DNA from 3 places in the Arthrobacter sp. 10N410 genome. Region 2 is predicted to be linked to each of the others. Evidence: riboswitches for the same ligand, from Rfam matches in the RefSeq annotation. Region 2 holds a riboswitch; each other region holds the start of a gene.
The links. A riboswitch is a leader RNA that binds a small molecule or an ion and turns the genes downstream of it on or off. The one in region 2 is predicted to bind S-adenosylmethionine.

Region 1 (3,921 bases), on a different contig from region 2:
CGTTCCGCCGCAGCTCCTGGAGCCCGGCGAGCAGCCGCTGCGCGTCGTTGAGCCGTGAGCCGAGGCCGAAGCTGGCCCGGAGCGAACCGGCGGGCAGGCCGAGCCGTTTTAGCAGCGGGTGGGCGCAGAACCGGCCGTCGCGCAGGCCTATGCCGTGCTCCGCGGACAGGTATGCGGCGACCAGGCCTGCGTCGTAACCGGCGACCGAGAAGTTGACCACGCCGATCGTCCCGGGGCCGCCTTCCCGGCCGGTGTCCTCGAAGATGTGGTGGACCGTTACGCCGTCGATCCGCTCCAGCCCCTCGACCAGGAAGGAACGGATGGCGTCCTCGTGGGCGTGCCACTGCTGCTCGTCCAGCGCCTCGATAACCTGGCTGGCGCGGGCCAGCGCGGCCGCGCCCAGGACATTGGGGGAGCCGCCCTCGTGGCGGGCCGGCCCGGTGGTCCAGCTGACGGCGTCGAGTCGTGCGTCCCGTACTGCGCCGCCGCCAGCCAAGTGCGGGGTGCCGGCGTCCAGCCAGTCCGGCCGGCCCACCAGCACGCCGGCGCCGAACGGGGCGTAGAGCTTGTGGCCGGAGAAGGCGAGGTAGTCGACGTCGTCCGCGGCGATGTTGATGCGGCGGTGCGGGGCCAACTGGGCCGCATCGACGGCGATCCGGGCGCCGAATTCGTGCGCCAGCGCGGCCAGCTCACGGATCGGCAGGATTTCGCCGGTGACGTTGGACGCGCCGGTCACGGCGAGCAGGCTTACTCCGCCGAGGGCGAGTTCCGCCCGGAGCCGCTCCACGGTGCCGGCCAGGGTGGGCGCCGCGACGACGCTGCGGTGCGGGACGTTTTGCCAGGGCAGCAGGTTGGCGTGGTGCTCGATGTCGAGGTAAAGCACCTCGCCGGTGTGTCGGCCGTCGTCGACGGGCAGGCAGCCGGCCAGCAGGTTCAGTGCGTCGGTGGTGTTCCGGGTGAAGATCACGGAGTCATCCGGACGGCCGCCGACGAACCCGCGGACGATGTTCCGGGCGTTTTCGTACACCGAGGTACTCAGTTGGGAGGCGTAGCCGGCGCCGCGGTGCACGCTGGCGTAGTACGGCAGGATCTCGTTCAGGTAGGCGGACACCACGGACAGCGCCGGGGCGGAGGCTCCGTAGTCCAGGTTGGCGTACCGGACCTGGCCGCCCTGGATCAGGGGGGCCAGGATTTCGGCGCCGGAAACCGCGGACAGTGGCCGGCGGGCGGCGTCGAAGCGTGCGTCGGTGAACTCCGGGCCGCCGGCGCTGGTGGTGTGGGTGGGGATGGTGGCAGTCGTCATGGGACCTCGCTCGAAAAGGACCCCGCACACAGGGGATCCGCGCTTGCCGGGTCCGCTCCGGACCGGCCAGGTCGTCACCCGGGGCACCCCGCCGCGAATGGAGGGTTGCCGGCCAGCAAACCGGGGTTTTGCGCTGGCACTCGTGACCTGCTTCGAGCCTAGGACATGGCCGGTCGCACGGAAAAGGGAGGGCGGAATATGAAGCGTAGTGTTACGGGCTGCCTCGGGCGTGGCCGGCTAGAGCAGGTCGTCGAGGCCCGGGTTGAGGCGCTTGAGGACTTCGGAGTGCAGGATCGAGTTGGTCGCCAGCGCGTTGCCGCCGAAGGGGCCGTCCTCTCCCTCGAGCGAGGTGAAGCGGCCGCCGGCCTCCGTCACGATCGGGACCAGCGCCGCCATGTCGTAGAGGTTGAGTTCGGGCTCGCAGGCGATGTCGACGGCGCCTTCGGCCACGAGGCAGTAGGACCAGAAATCGCCGTAGGCGCGGGTACGCCAGACCTCCTCGGTGAGTCCGAGGAACTCGTCGAGGTTGCCGCGCTGCTTCCAGCCGCCGAGGCTCGAATAGGACAGTGACGCATCGGCGAGCCGGGAGACGTTGGAGACCCGCAGCCGGGTCGCGGCGGCCAGTGAGCGGCCCATGTAGGCGCCGGCGCCCTTTGCGGCCCACCAGCGCTTGCCCAGTGCGGGGGCGCTGACGACGCCCACCACGGGTTCGCCTTCGTCGACGAGGGCGATCAGGGTGGCCCAGACCGGGACGCCGCGGACGAAATTCTTGGTGCCGTCGATCGGGTCGATGATCCAGCGGCGCGAACCGTGGCCGGAGCTGCCGAACTCCTCGCCCAGGACGGCGTCGCGCGGGCGGGAGCGGGACAGCTGCCCGCGGATGGCTTCCTCGGCGGACTTGTCCGCGTCGGTGACGGGGGTCAGGTCCGGCTTCGTCTCGATCCGAAGGTCGAGCGCCTTGAAGCGGCTCATGGTCTGGGAATCTACGGAATCTGCCAGTACATGGGCAAGGCGCAGGTCATCGTTGTAGCTCGAAGCTGGTTGGCTCATGCTTCCAAACTACCGTCAAAACGCGCCGCGGACCGGGAGGCCACGTCGCTGCCGCCAAGTAGACGCGGCTATGAGACGCTGCCGAGTTCCTTGGTGTCCTGCGCTTCCAGCCGCGGATCGGTGCCCAGCAGCCGGCGCAGCGACGCGAGCCGGGCCGGGCCGGACGGGCCCGCGTGGCCGCCCTGCACCCAGGCGTCCACGCCGCAATTGACGGCGGTGGCGTCGTGCTTGCAGCCCCGCTCGCAGTCATCGGTGCCGGGCGCCAGGTCCGGGAAGGAACGCAGGATCCTGTCCGGGTCCACATGGGCCAGGCCGAAGGAGCGGATGCCCGGGGTGTCGATGATCCAGCTGCCCGCAGGCGCATCGCTGACCTTCAGCGCCAGCGCGGAGGAGGAGGTGTGGCGGCCGCGGCCGGTGACCGCGTTGACGCCGCCGGTGGCCCGTTCGGCGCCGGTGAGTGCGTTCACCATGGTGGATTTGCCGACGCCGGAGTGGCCCAGCATGACGGTGACCTTCCCGTCGAGGTAGTCCCGCAGCTGCGACACGGCGGCCTTGTCCAGCCGGGCGGACAGGCCGTCATCGGAGCGGGCGTCGATGCCGGAGGCGGCCGAATCCGCGGTTTTGGAGATGATCACCGGGAAATCCAGGTGCTGGTAGTTGGCCAGCAGCTCGGCGGGGTCCTTGACGTCGGCCTTGGTGACGAGCAGCAGCGGTTCGATGCCGGCGTCGTAGGCGGCCACCAGAGCGCGGTCGATGAAGCCGGTGCGGGGTTCCGGGTTGGCTGCGGCCACGACAACGACGAGCTGGTCGGCGTTGGCGACGACGGCGCGTTCGATCGGGTCCGTGTCGTCCGCGCTGCGGCGCAACAGCGTCCTGCGGTCCTGGATCTTGACCAGCCGGGCCAGGGTGTCGGGTTCGCCGCTGACGTCCCCGACGAGCGAGACGAAGTCCCCGGCAACTACGGGGTTGCGGCGCAGCTCCCTGGCCCGCGCCGCGATGATCTTGCGTTCGTCGGCGGTGCCCTCGCCGACGACGGCGGTGTAGCGTCCGCGGTCCACGGTGACGATCCGGCCGGTGACGGCGTCGTCGTAGCTGGGCCGGTCCTTGGTGCGGGGGCGGGAGCCCTTTTTGTTGGGGCGGATCCGGACGTCGGATTCGTCCCAGGAGTCAGTGCTGCGTGCCACCGGCGGCGTCCTTGTCTGCGGTGCTTGCCTGGCTGAGCATGGCCCCCCACAGCTGCGGGAAGCCGGGCATGGTCTTGGCCGTGGTGGCGATGTCCTCGACCTCCACGTCCGGGACGGCGAGACCGAGGATTGCGCCCGCGGTGGCCATGCGGTGGTCCGCGTAGCTGTGCACGACGCCGCCGTGCAGCTTCGCCGGCCTAATGATGAGTCCGTCGGGGGTCTCTTCGGCGTCCCCGCCAAGGCGGTTGATTTCCGCGACGAGGGCGGCAAGCCGGTCGGTTTCGTGGCCCCGGAGGTGGGCGATGCCGCTCAGCCGGGAGGGGCCGGTGGCCAGGGCACAGAGGGCTGCCACGGTCGGGGCGAGTTCGCTGGTTTCGTCAAAGT
Region 2 (3,921 bases):
TTTCGGCATTGTCCGGGTTGTTCAGCGACTCGAAGTACTCCACCGACCAGTGGAACCAGCGCATGCAGAACAGCCGCATGGTCAGCCCGTGCGTCACGAACAAGGCGTTCGGCGCATAGTTCGGCTTGGACCAGTGCCGGTAGAGGGTCTCCATGAACGAGGAGATCCGGTCGTAGACGTCGGAGCCCGATTCGCCTTCCCGGAACCGGTAGAAGAAGTGGCCGTAGGCGTTGCGGAGCTCCTTCTGGTCCTCGATGTCCCCGGCGATCTGGAAATTCGCCCAGTCCTGTTCGCGCAGCCGCGGCTCTTCGATCACGCGTTCGATCAGGGAGCCCAGCTGGAGCGCCTCGAGGGTCTGGTAGGCCCGCAGGTAGGGGGAGACGTAGACGCACACCCTTTGCCCGTCCAGCTCCCGCCGCAGCTGCTCGCCCGCGGCCGCGGCCTGCTCGACGCCGAGCGGGGTCAGCGGGATCCGGTAATCGGGCACCCGGTTGTAGATCGAGGTGTCGGCGTTGGCGGCGGACTGGCCATGCCGGATCATGATGATTTTCCCGGGCGCACTCACAGCCCAAGCATAGGCACGTGCAGTCAACTCCCGGCAACGGCAGGCAAGATAGAACCATGTTGGTTCCCTCCCGCCGTCGGCTGCGGCTAGAAGTCTGGATTGTCCTGGGCCTGTCCCTCGGGCAGTCGGCGGTGTACTCGGTAGTGCAGCTGCTGGACAAGATGACCCGGGCGCCGCTGGCGCAGGGCACCTCCACGCTGAACCGCTCGCAAAGCAGCCGGGAGTATTTCGACCTCACGTACCAGTTGCTGGACATCATCTTCGCCCTGGTCCCGGTGGTGCTGGTGATCTATTTCCTGACCGAACTCCGGCCCGCCGGCATGGCCGCCGGCACGGGCACCTCGGCGTTCCGGAAGCTGGGCTTCGACTTCGCCCGTCCCGGCAAGGACCTGCTCCAGGGCCTCGGCCTCGCCGCCCTGATCGGCATACCGTCGCTCGGGCTCTACGCGGCCGGCCGGGCGCTGGGGATCACGACGGCGATCATCCCCAGCGCACTGGACTCCTACTGGTGGACGGTGCCGGTCCTCATCCTCTCCGCGATCCGGCACGGGATCGTGGAGGAGGTGATCGTGGTGGGCTACCTGCTGGACCGGCTCGGCAAGTTCGGCTGGGGCATGCCGCTGGCGATCTTCGCCAGTTCGATGCTGCGCGGCAGCTACCACCTCTACCAGGGCTTCGGGCCCTTCATCGGCAACGCCATCATGGGCGTCATCTTCGCGCTGATCTACACGAAGACGCGCCGGGTGATGCCGCTGGTGATTGCGCATGCGCTGCTGGACATCGTGGCCTTCGTCGGATTCAGCCTCTTCGGCAAGTCAATCGGCCTGGGCTGAGCCCACACACCCGCGTCGCCCCAAGGGCCCGCCGACGGCAACGGGTTAAAGTGTTTCGGCCGCCAGCGGTGGGTGGCATCATTGGCACCCGCTGCTGGCGGCCGAAGTTTTTCGGGCAGGAAGCGTCAGATCGTGACGGCTCCGGAATCGGTTTCGAAGGTGACGGACAGGATTCCCGGCGTCCCGTGAGGGGCCAGCCAGTTCACGTCCACGTCCTCCAGCGGCTTCTCGACCGGTTCACCCAGCCACTCGGTGACCCGCTCGGCCGAGCCCGCGATCGTGAGGGCAGACATCTTCACATTGCTCTCATAGGCGTTGGACGGGTGCAGGGCGGGGTCGCCTTCCCACTTCAACATGTAGGGGACCTGCGGATCCGCGATCAGGCCCAGGATGCCGATCTGCTTCCAGACCAGTTCGCGGCCGTCGGGGAACTTGCGGTTGCCGTTGACGGCGGAGCGGCCCAGCCGCTCCTCAAACGGTGCCAGGTCGTCAACCTCGACGCACCAGCCCATCCAGCCACCGCCGGCGGCCGAGCGGGCGCGGACTGCCTGCCCGAACGGCGCCTTGTCGGAGGCCGGGTGGTCCAGGACCTCCACGACCTCGAGGTACTTGTGCCCGGCAAGCGGGATAATCATGTTGCGGGTCCCGAACCGGGGGTGTATTCCGCCCTTGACGGCTTCGACCCCGAGGGCGGTCGCAATACGTTCGGTGGTGGCAGCCAGGCCATCTTGTTCACAGGCGTAAGAGACGTGATCCATGCGCATGCCCTCATCTTGGCACTTTGTGATGGAGCTCTCAGCTTAGGCTGCCCTTACCGTGATGGGATGTCATTTTCCGGAGCTCACCGCGCGGATTTGCCCGGCCAGAACCACGGCACTTTCCGGCTCCCGGGCGTGCGCCGGGCGGCGGTGGGGCCGTTCTTCATTTTCGTCACAAAGCTATCCAGGCGTAATGGCGCGTTCGTAGACTGAAGCCAGGTCATGAGCGCCAGCATCGAGCCCCGGCTTGCTGGCCGGCAACCCTCCTTGCGCGGTGGGGTGCCCCGGGTGAAGACCTGGCCCGCCGGCGTCCGCCGGCAGGCAAGCGCGGCGCCAGAGCCGTTCCGGCCCCAGAGGCCAGGGGCGGCCTGTGCCCAGTCATTAGGGAGCTCTCCGATGTCCAACGCCTGGTCCTTTGAAACCCGCCAGATCCACGCCGGCCAGGAGCCGGACTCCGCCACCGGCGCGCGGTCGCTGCCGATCTACCAGACGACGTCGTTCGTCTTCCCCAGTGCAGAGAGCGCCGCCAACCGGTTCGCGCTCGCCGAGCTCGCCCCCATCTACACCCGGATCGGCAACCCCACCCAGGACGCGGTGGAACAGCGGGTCGCGAGCCTGGAGGGCGGCCTTGGGGCGCTCCTGCTCAGTTCCGGCCAGGCCGCCGAAACCTTCGCGATCCTCAACATCGCCGAGGCAGGAGACCACGTCGTCGCCAGCCCCAGCCTCTATGGCGGGACCTACAACCTGCTGGCCCACACGCTGAAGAAGTTCGGTATCTCCGTGACGTTCGTGGAGGACCCGGACAACCTTGAGCAGTGGCGCGATGCCGTGCAGCCGAACACCAAGCTGTTCTTCGGCGAGGTGGTCTCCAACCCCCGCCAGGACGTGCTGGACATCGAAGGCGTCGCAGACGTCGCCCACCGGGCCGGGGTGCCGCTGATCGTGGACAACACCCTCTCCACCCCCTACCTGATCCGCCCGATCGAGTGGGGCGCCGACATCGTGGTGCATTCGGCCACCAAGTATCTCGGCGGACACGGTGCCGCGATTGCCGGCGTGATCGTCGACTCCGGCAACTTTGACTTCGGCAAGGACCCGGAGCGCTTCCCCGGCTTCAACACCCCGGATCCCACGTACAACGGCCTGGTCTATGCCCGCGACCTCGGGGCGGACGGGGCGCTGGGAGCGAACCTGTCCTTCATCCTCAAGGCCCGGGTCCAGCTGCTGCGCGACCTCGGTTCGGCCGTCTCGCCGTTCAACGCCTTCCTCATCGCCCAGGGGATCGAGACGCTGAGCCTGCGGGTGGAACGGCACGTCGCCAACGCCCTGCGGGTGGCCGAATGGCTGGAAGCCAGGGACGACGTCGAATCCGTCGCCTACGCCGGGCTGCCGTCCAGCCCCTGGTACGAGCGCGGCCGGAAGTACGGCCCGAAGGGGACCGGCGCCGTCGTCGCGTTCAACCTCGCAGGGGGAGCGGAGGCCGGCAAACGCTTCGTCGACGCCCTCGAACTGCACTCCCATGTGGCGAACATCGGTGACGTGCGCTCGCTGGTCATCCACCCGGCGTCGACCACGCACAGCCAGCTCTCGCCGGAGCAGCAGGCGGTCGCCGGCGTCAATCCCGGCCTGGTCCGGCTCTCGGTGGGCCTCGAGCACATCGACGACATCATCGCGGACCTCGATGCCGGCTTCCGGGCGGCCAAGAACGCCTGAGGTCACGCAGCACGCCGACTTTCCCCACCTTTGCGGGGATGGCCCCGGGAAT
Region 3 (3,921 bases), on a different contig from region 2:
CCGTGCGGGTCACGATGCACGGTGCGGACGCCGAGGGAATGTCAGAACCGGCCCCCGTGCTTTCGCGGGTGCGCCGGGGCTAGACCTGCTTGAGCGCCTGCCCGAGGTCGCGGATCAGGTCCTCGACGTCTTCCAGCCCCACCGAGAGCCGCACGACGCCGTCGCTCAGCCCGATAGCCGCGCGCCCCTCCGGGCCCATGGCGCGGTGCGTGGTGGTGGCCGGATGCGTGATCAGGGACTTTGAATCACCGAGGTTGTTGGAAATATCGATGATCCGCAACGCGTCCAGCAGCGCGAACGCGGCTTCCTTGGCGGAGCGGCCGGGCGAGGGCGAAAGCTCCAGAGTCAACACCGTGCCGCCGGCTTTCATCTGCCTGGCGGCCAGCTCGTACTGCGGGTGGGACGGCAGCAGCGGGTACTTAACCCAGCTGACCGCGGGCTGGGCCTCCAGCCATTCGGCCAGCCGAAGCGCCGAGGCGGACGAGTGGTTCACCCGCAGGGCCATCGTCTCCAGTCCCTTACTCAGCACCCAGGCGTTGAAGGCGGACAATGCCGGGCCGGTGTGGCGCATGAGCTGCTTGACCGGGCCCTCGATGAATTCCCGGGTGCCCAGGATCGCGCCGCCGAGCACCCGGCCCTGGCCATCGATGTGCTTGGTGCCGGAGTACACGACCACGTCCGCGCCCAGCTCCCCGCACCGCTGCAGCAGGGGAGTGGCGAAGACGTTGTCCACCACCACGGTCGCACCGGCGGCGTGCGCCAGTTCGCTCACGGCGGCGATGTCCACAATTTCCTGCATGGGGTTCGAGGGAGATTCGAAGAACACGGCCGTCGTCGGCACGGCCAGCGCCGACCGCCACTGCTCGAGGTCCGGGCCGTCCACGAAGACTGTCTCCACGCCCCAGCGCGGCAGGATCTCATTGAGGATGACGAAGCAGGATCCGAAGAGCGAGCGGGCGGCGACCACGCGGTCGCCGGCCCCCAGCAATGCCCCGAGAGCGGTGAACACCGCAGACATGCCCGACGCCGTCGCAAAGCACGCCTCGGTTCCCTCCAACAGCCGGAGGCGTTCCTGGAAGGTGGCCACCGAGGGGTTGCCGTAGCGGGAATAGACAAACCGTTCGTCCTCGCCGGTGAAGGCGCGCTCAGCCGCGGCGGCGGATTCGTAGACGAAGCCCGAGTTCAGGAAGATCGGTTCGGTGGTTTCCTGGAACCCGGTGCGGTCGAGTCCGCCGCGGACGGCCTGGGTGTCCGGGCTCCAGCCCTGGGCATCGGGATTGAAGCTCACTTAGTGCTTTCCAGGTTGGTCGGCAGGCCGTGGTTCTTCCAGCCGTTCACGGTCCGGGCGCCGGTCGGGCCCGGTTCGCCTTCGAAGCCCTCGAGGACGTTGTAGGCGGTGAAGCCGGCCGCCGTGGCGGCGTTCGCGGCGGCGACCGAGCGGGCGCCGGAACGGCACAGGAAGATGAGCTCGGCCGCCGTGGCGCCAGGCGCGTGCTGCCGCAGTTGCCGCTGGAGTTGCCGCTGCAGTTGCTCCAGGAAGTGCGGGTTGGGGGCTCCGCCGGCCAGGGTCCACTGGACGAACAGCGGATCCTGCCGGTCTTCGGTGCCGGCCCCGGTGACCGGGACGCCGATCTGCGACCATTCCGCCTCGGTGCGGACGTCCACCAGGATGGCGCCCGCCCCGACCTTGGCCCAGGCTTCCTGCGGGCTCAGGTCTCCGGCGTAACTCATGCGTGGCCCTCGCCGGTGAACTCGGCGCCGTCGAGCTCATCCACCGCGTTGGCGACGGCGGCGTCGGCGCTCGCGATCGCGGCCGGCAGCACGACGGCCTGGGCCACGATCACGGTGCTGCCGTTGAAGGTGGCGGAGGGGCTGCCGTGCAGGACGTAGCCCTCGGCCAGGGCGGCCGAAACGCGCTCGCAGAAGCTGCGGTCATCGGGCCCGGTGAACAGCCGGTACGCCAGTCTTTCCTCGGCGGGTCCGGGTGCGGCGGGGGATTGGGCGGGGGCTGTGGCGGGCACAGCGGGTGCGGATGCGTCGGGCACGACGGATCTCCTTACTTTCACGCTTGCAGCTCGAATGGTCGATATGCCGAGTATTCACCTGAGGCACCCCGCCGCGAAAGGGAGGGTTGCCGACCGGCCAGTCAGGGCTTGGCGCCGGGTCTCATTACTCCCCAAAAACGTAGCACTTACGACGCCGGCGGCACCGGCGGCGTCGTCATGTTAAGTCACGCGGACGCTGGCATGGCACCTTTCCGGGGGCGGAGCAGCATCACCCGGGACCGGCCGGCTCCTACTCGATCGTGGCGAACAGTTCGTTGAGCTCGGCCGTGAGCTGCCGCCGCAGTTCGGGGGTGCCGATCTCCTTGCCGTCGATGTGGTTCACCGGGGCGAGGAGCCGGATGCTTGAGATGAGCCAGACGGCGTCGGCGTCGTACAGATCGGCAGGTACCAGCGGGCCGTAGCCGAGCTCCCACCCGGCGGCCTTGGCCGCGGTGAACAGGGCGCCCTGCGAGGTGCCCGGGAGGATTCCGCTGTCCAGCTGCGGGGTGATCAGCCGGCGCACGGTGCGGACGCCGCCCGCGCCGTCGTCGCTGGTCTCCAGGTGCGCCAGCAGCACGGTCGACGTCGGGCCCTCCAGGACCCGGCCGTCGGCGGAGGTGAAGATGACGTCGTCCGCGCCCTGGTGGTGGGCGTACCGGAGCGCCGCCATGTTGACCGCGTAGGACAGGGTCTTGGCGCCCAGCAGCAGCCACGGGGCGCGTTCGCCCACCTCGCTGTCGTAGCCGCGGTCCAGCAGGATGACGTCGATGCCGGTCTCGCGCTGCCGGCGGCCGGCTTCCGGCGGCGGCGAGGCCTGCACCCAGCACGTCGGCGTGGCCGCGCCCTCCACGCCGCGGCTGGCGAGCAGCTTCACCACGACCTCGTCCGCTCCGCCGGCCCCGTCGCCGGCGGCTCCGACCGCCGTGGCGGCCCGGCCGCGGTATTCGCTGACCGCGGTCTCGATCGCGCGCCGCCAGGCGTCCTCCGCCGGGATGTCCAACTCCAGCGCGCGCGCCGAGCCGGCCAGCCGGGTCAGGTGGGCCTGCAGCTTGCGCGGGCGTCCCCCCACCACCAGCAGCGACTCGAAAACGCCGTCGCCGCGGGTGGCACCCTGGTCGGTGGCCATCAGCTGCGGCTTGGACGAGTCGGCGACGCGGCCCTTCTCAAACGCGGGATCGAGGAACACCAGCACTGTCGCGCGGGCCGGAACAGAGGCGGGGGTAGTCATGCCTTCAGCTTAGTGCGGCCCGGGTCGGGATAAGCTGTGCGGGTTGCCCGTTCCGGAACTGTTCCGCGGGTCTGGAGCTTGAGGGGTTTGCCTGTGCTGTGGCCATTTTCGCTGGCGGGGTCACTTCCGTCCTGGGTGATCCTGATCCTGACCGTCATCGACCTCGGTATCCGGGTCGTTGCCCTCGGCATCATCCCGGGCAACCGCCGCCCCACCACGGCCATGGCTTGGCTCCTGATCATCTTTTTCGTTCCGGCCGTGGGCGTGGTCCTCTTCCTGCTCTTCGGCAACTTCCGGCTCTCCCGCAAGCGCCGGGCGCAGCAGGACGCGGTGAACACCCGGGTGCGGGCCGGCACGTCGGAACTGGCCATGGTGGAAAGCAAGTACGAGGGCCCGGAATGGGTGTCCTCCGCAGCGGAGCTGAACAAGACGCTCGGTTCCCTGCCCATGGTGGACGGCAACCACGTGGAGCTCCTGCCCGGCTACCCGGATTCGATTAAGGCGATGGCGGCGGCGGTGCGCGAAGCCGAGTCCTTTATCAACGCCGAGTTCTACATCCTCAGCTCGGACCACATCACGGATGACCTGCTGACGGCGATGGAAGAGGCCGCCGAGCGCGGCGTCGAAGTCCGCCTCCTGTTCGACCAC

Region 1: another riboswitch for S-adenosylmethionine. It lies ahead of AC1DB8_RS04415 (aminotransferase class V-fold PLP-dependent enzyme); the one in region 2 lies ahead of AC1DB8_RS15460 (bifunctional o-acetylhomoserine/o-acetylserine sulfhydrylase).
Region 3: another riboswitch for S-adenosylmethionine. It lies ahead of AC1DB8_RS00220 (DUF1737 domain-containing protein); the one in region 2 lies ahead of AC1DB8_RS15460 (bifunctional o-acetylhomoserine/o-acetylserine sulfhydrylase).

What each region holds. Positions count from the first base shown of each region.
Region 1 is NZ_JBFTIP010000001.1:935,901-939,821, forward strand. It holds gene AC1DB8_RS04415 (aminotransferase class V-fold PLP-dependent enzyme) at 1-1,303, opposite strand, end outside; SAM riboswitch class IV at 1,338-1,451, opposite strand; gene hisN (histidinol-phosphatase) at 1,541-2,353, opposite strand; gene rsgA (ribosome small subunit-dependent GTPase A) at 2,422-3,537, opposite strand; gene aroA (3-phosphoshikimate 1-carboxyvinyltransferase) at 3,521-3,921, opposite strand, start outside.
Region 2 is NZ_JBFTIP010000009.1:19,594-23,514, forward strand. It holds gene AC1DB8_RS15445 (histidine phosphatase family protein) at 1-541, opposite strand, end outside; gene AC1DB8_RS15450 (CPBP family intramembrane glutamic endopeptidase) at 622-1,398, shown strand; gene AC1DB8_RS15455 (VOC family protein) at 1,524-2,162, opposite strand; SAM riboswitch class IV at 2,375-2,490, shown strand; gene AC1DB8_RS15460 (bifunctional o-acetylhomoserine/o-acetylserine sulfhydrylase) at 2,553-3,869, shown strand.
Region 3 is NZ_JBFTIP010000001.1:47,375-51,295, forward strand. It holds gene AC1DB8_RS00205 (glutamate--cysteine ligase 2) at 1-83, shown strand, start outside; gene AC1DB8_RS00210 (O-succinylhomoserine sulfhydrylase) at 80-1,288, opposite strand; gene AC1DB8_RS00215 (rhodanese-like domain-containing protein) at 1,285-1,731, opposite strand; gene AC1DB8_RS00220 (DUF1737 domain-containing protein) at 1,728-2,045, opposite strand; SAM riboswitch class IV at 2,060-2,174, opposite strand; gene AC1DB8_RS00225 (aminodeoxychorismate lyase) at 2,296-3,273, opposite strand; gene cls (cardiolipin synthase) at 3,367-3,921, shown strand, end outside.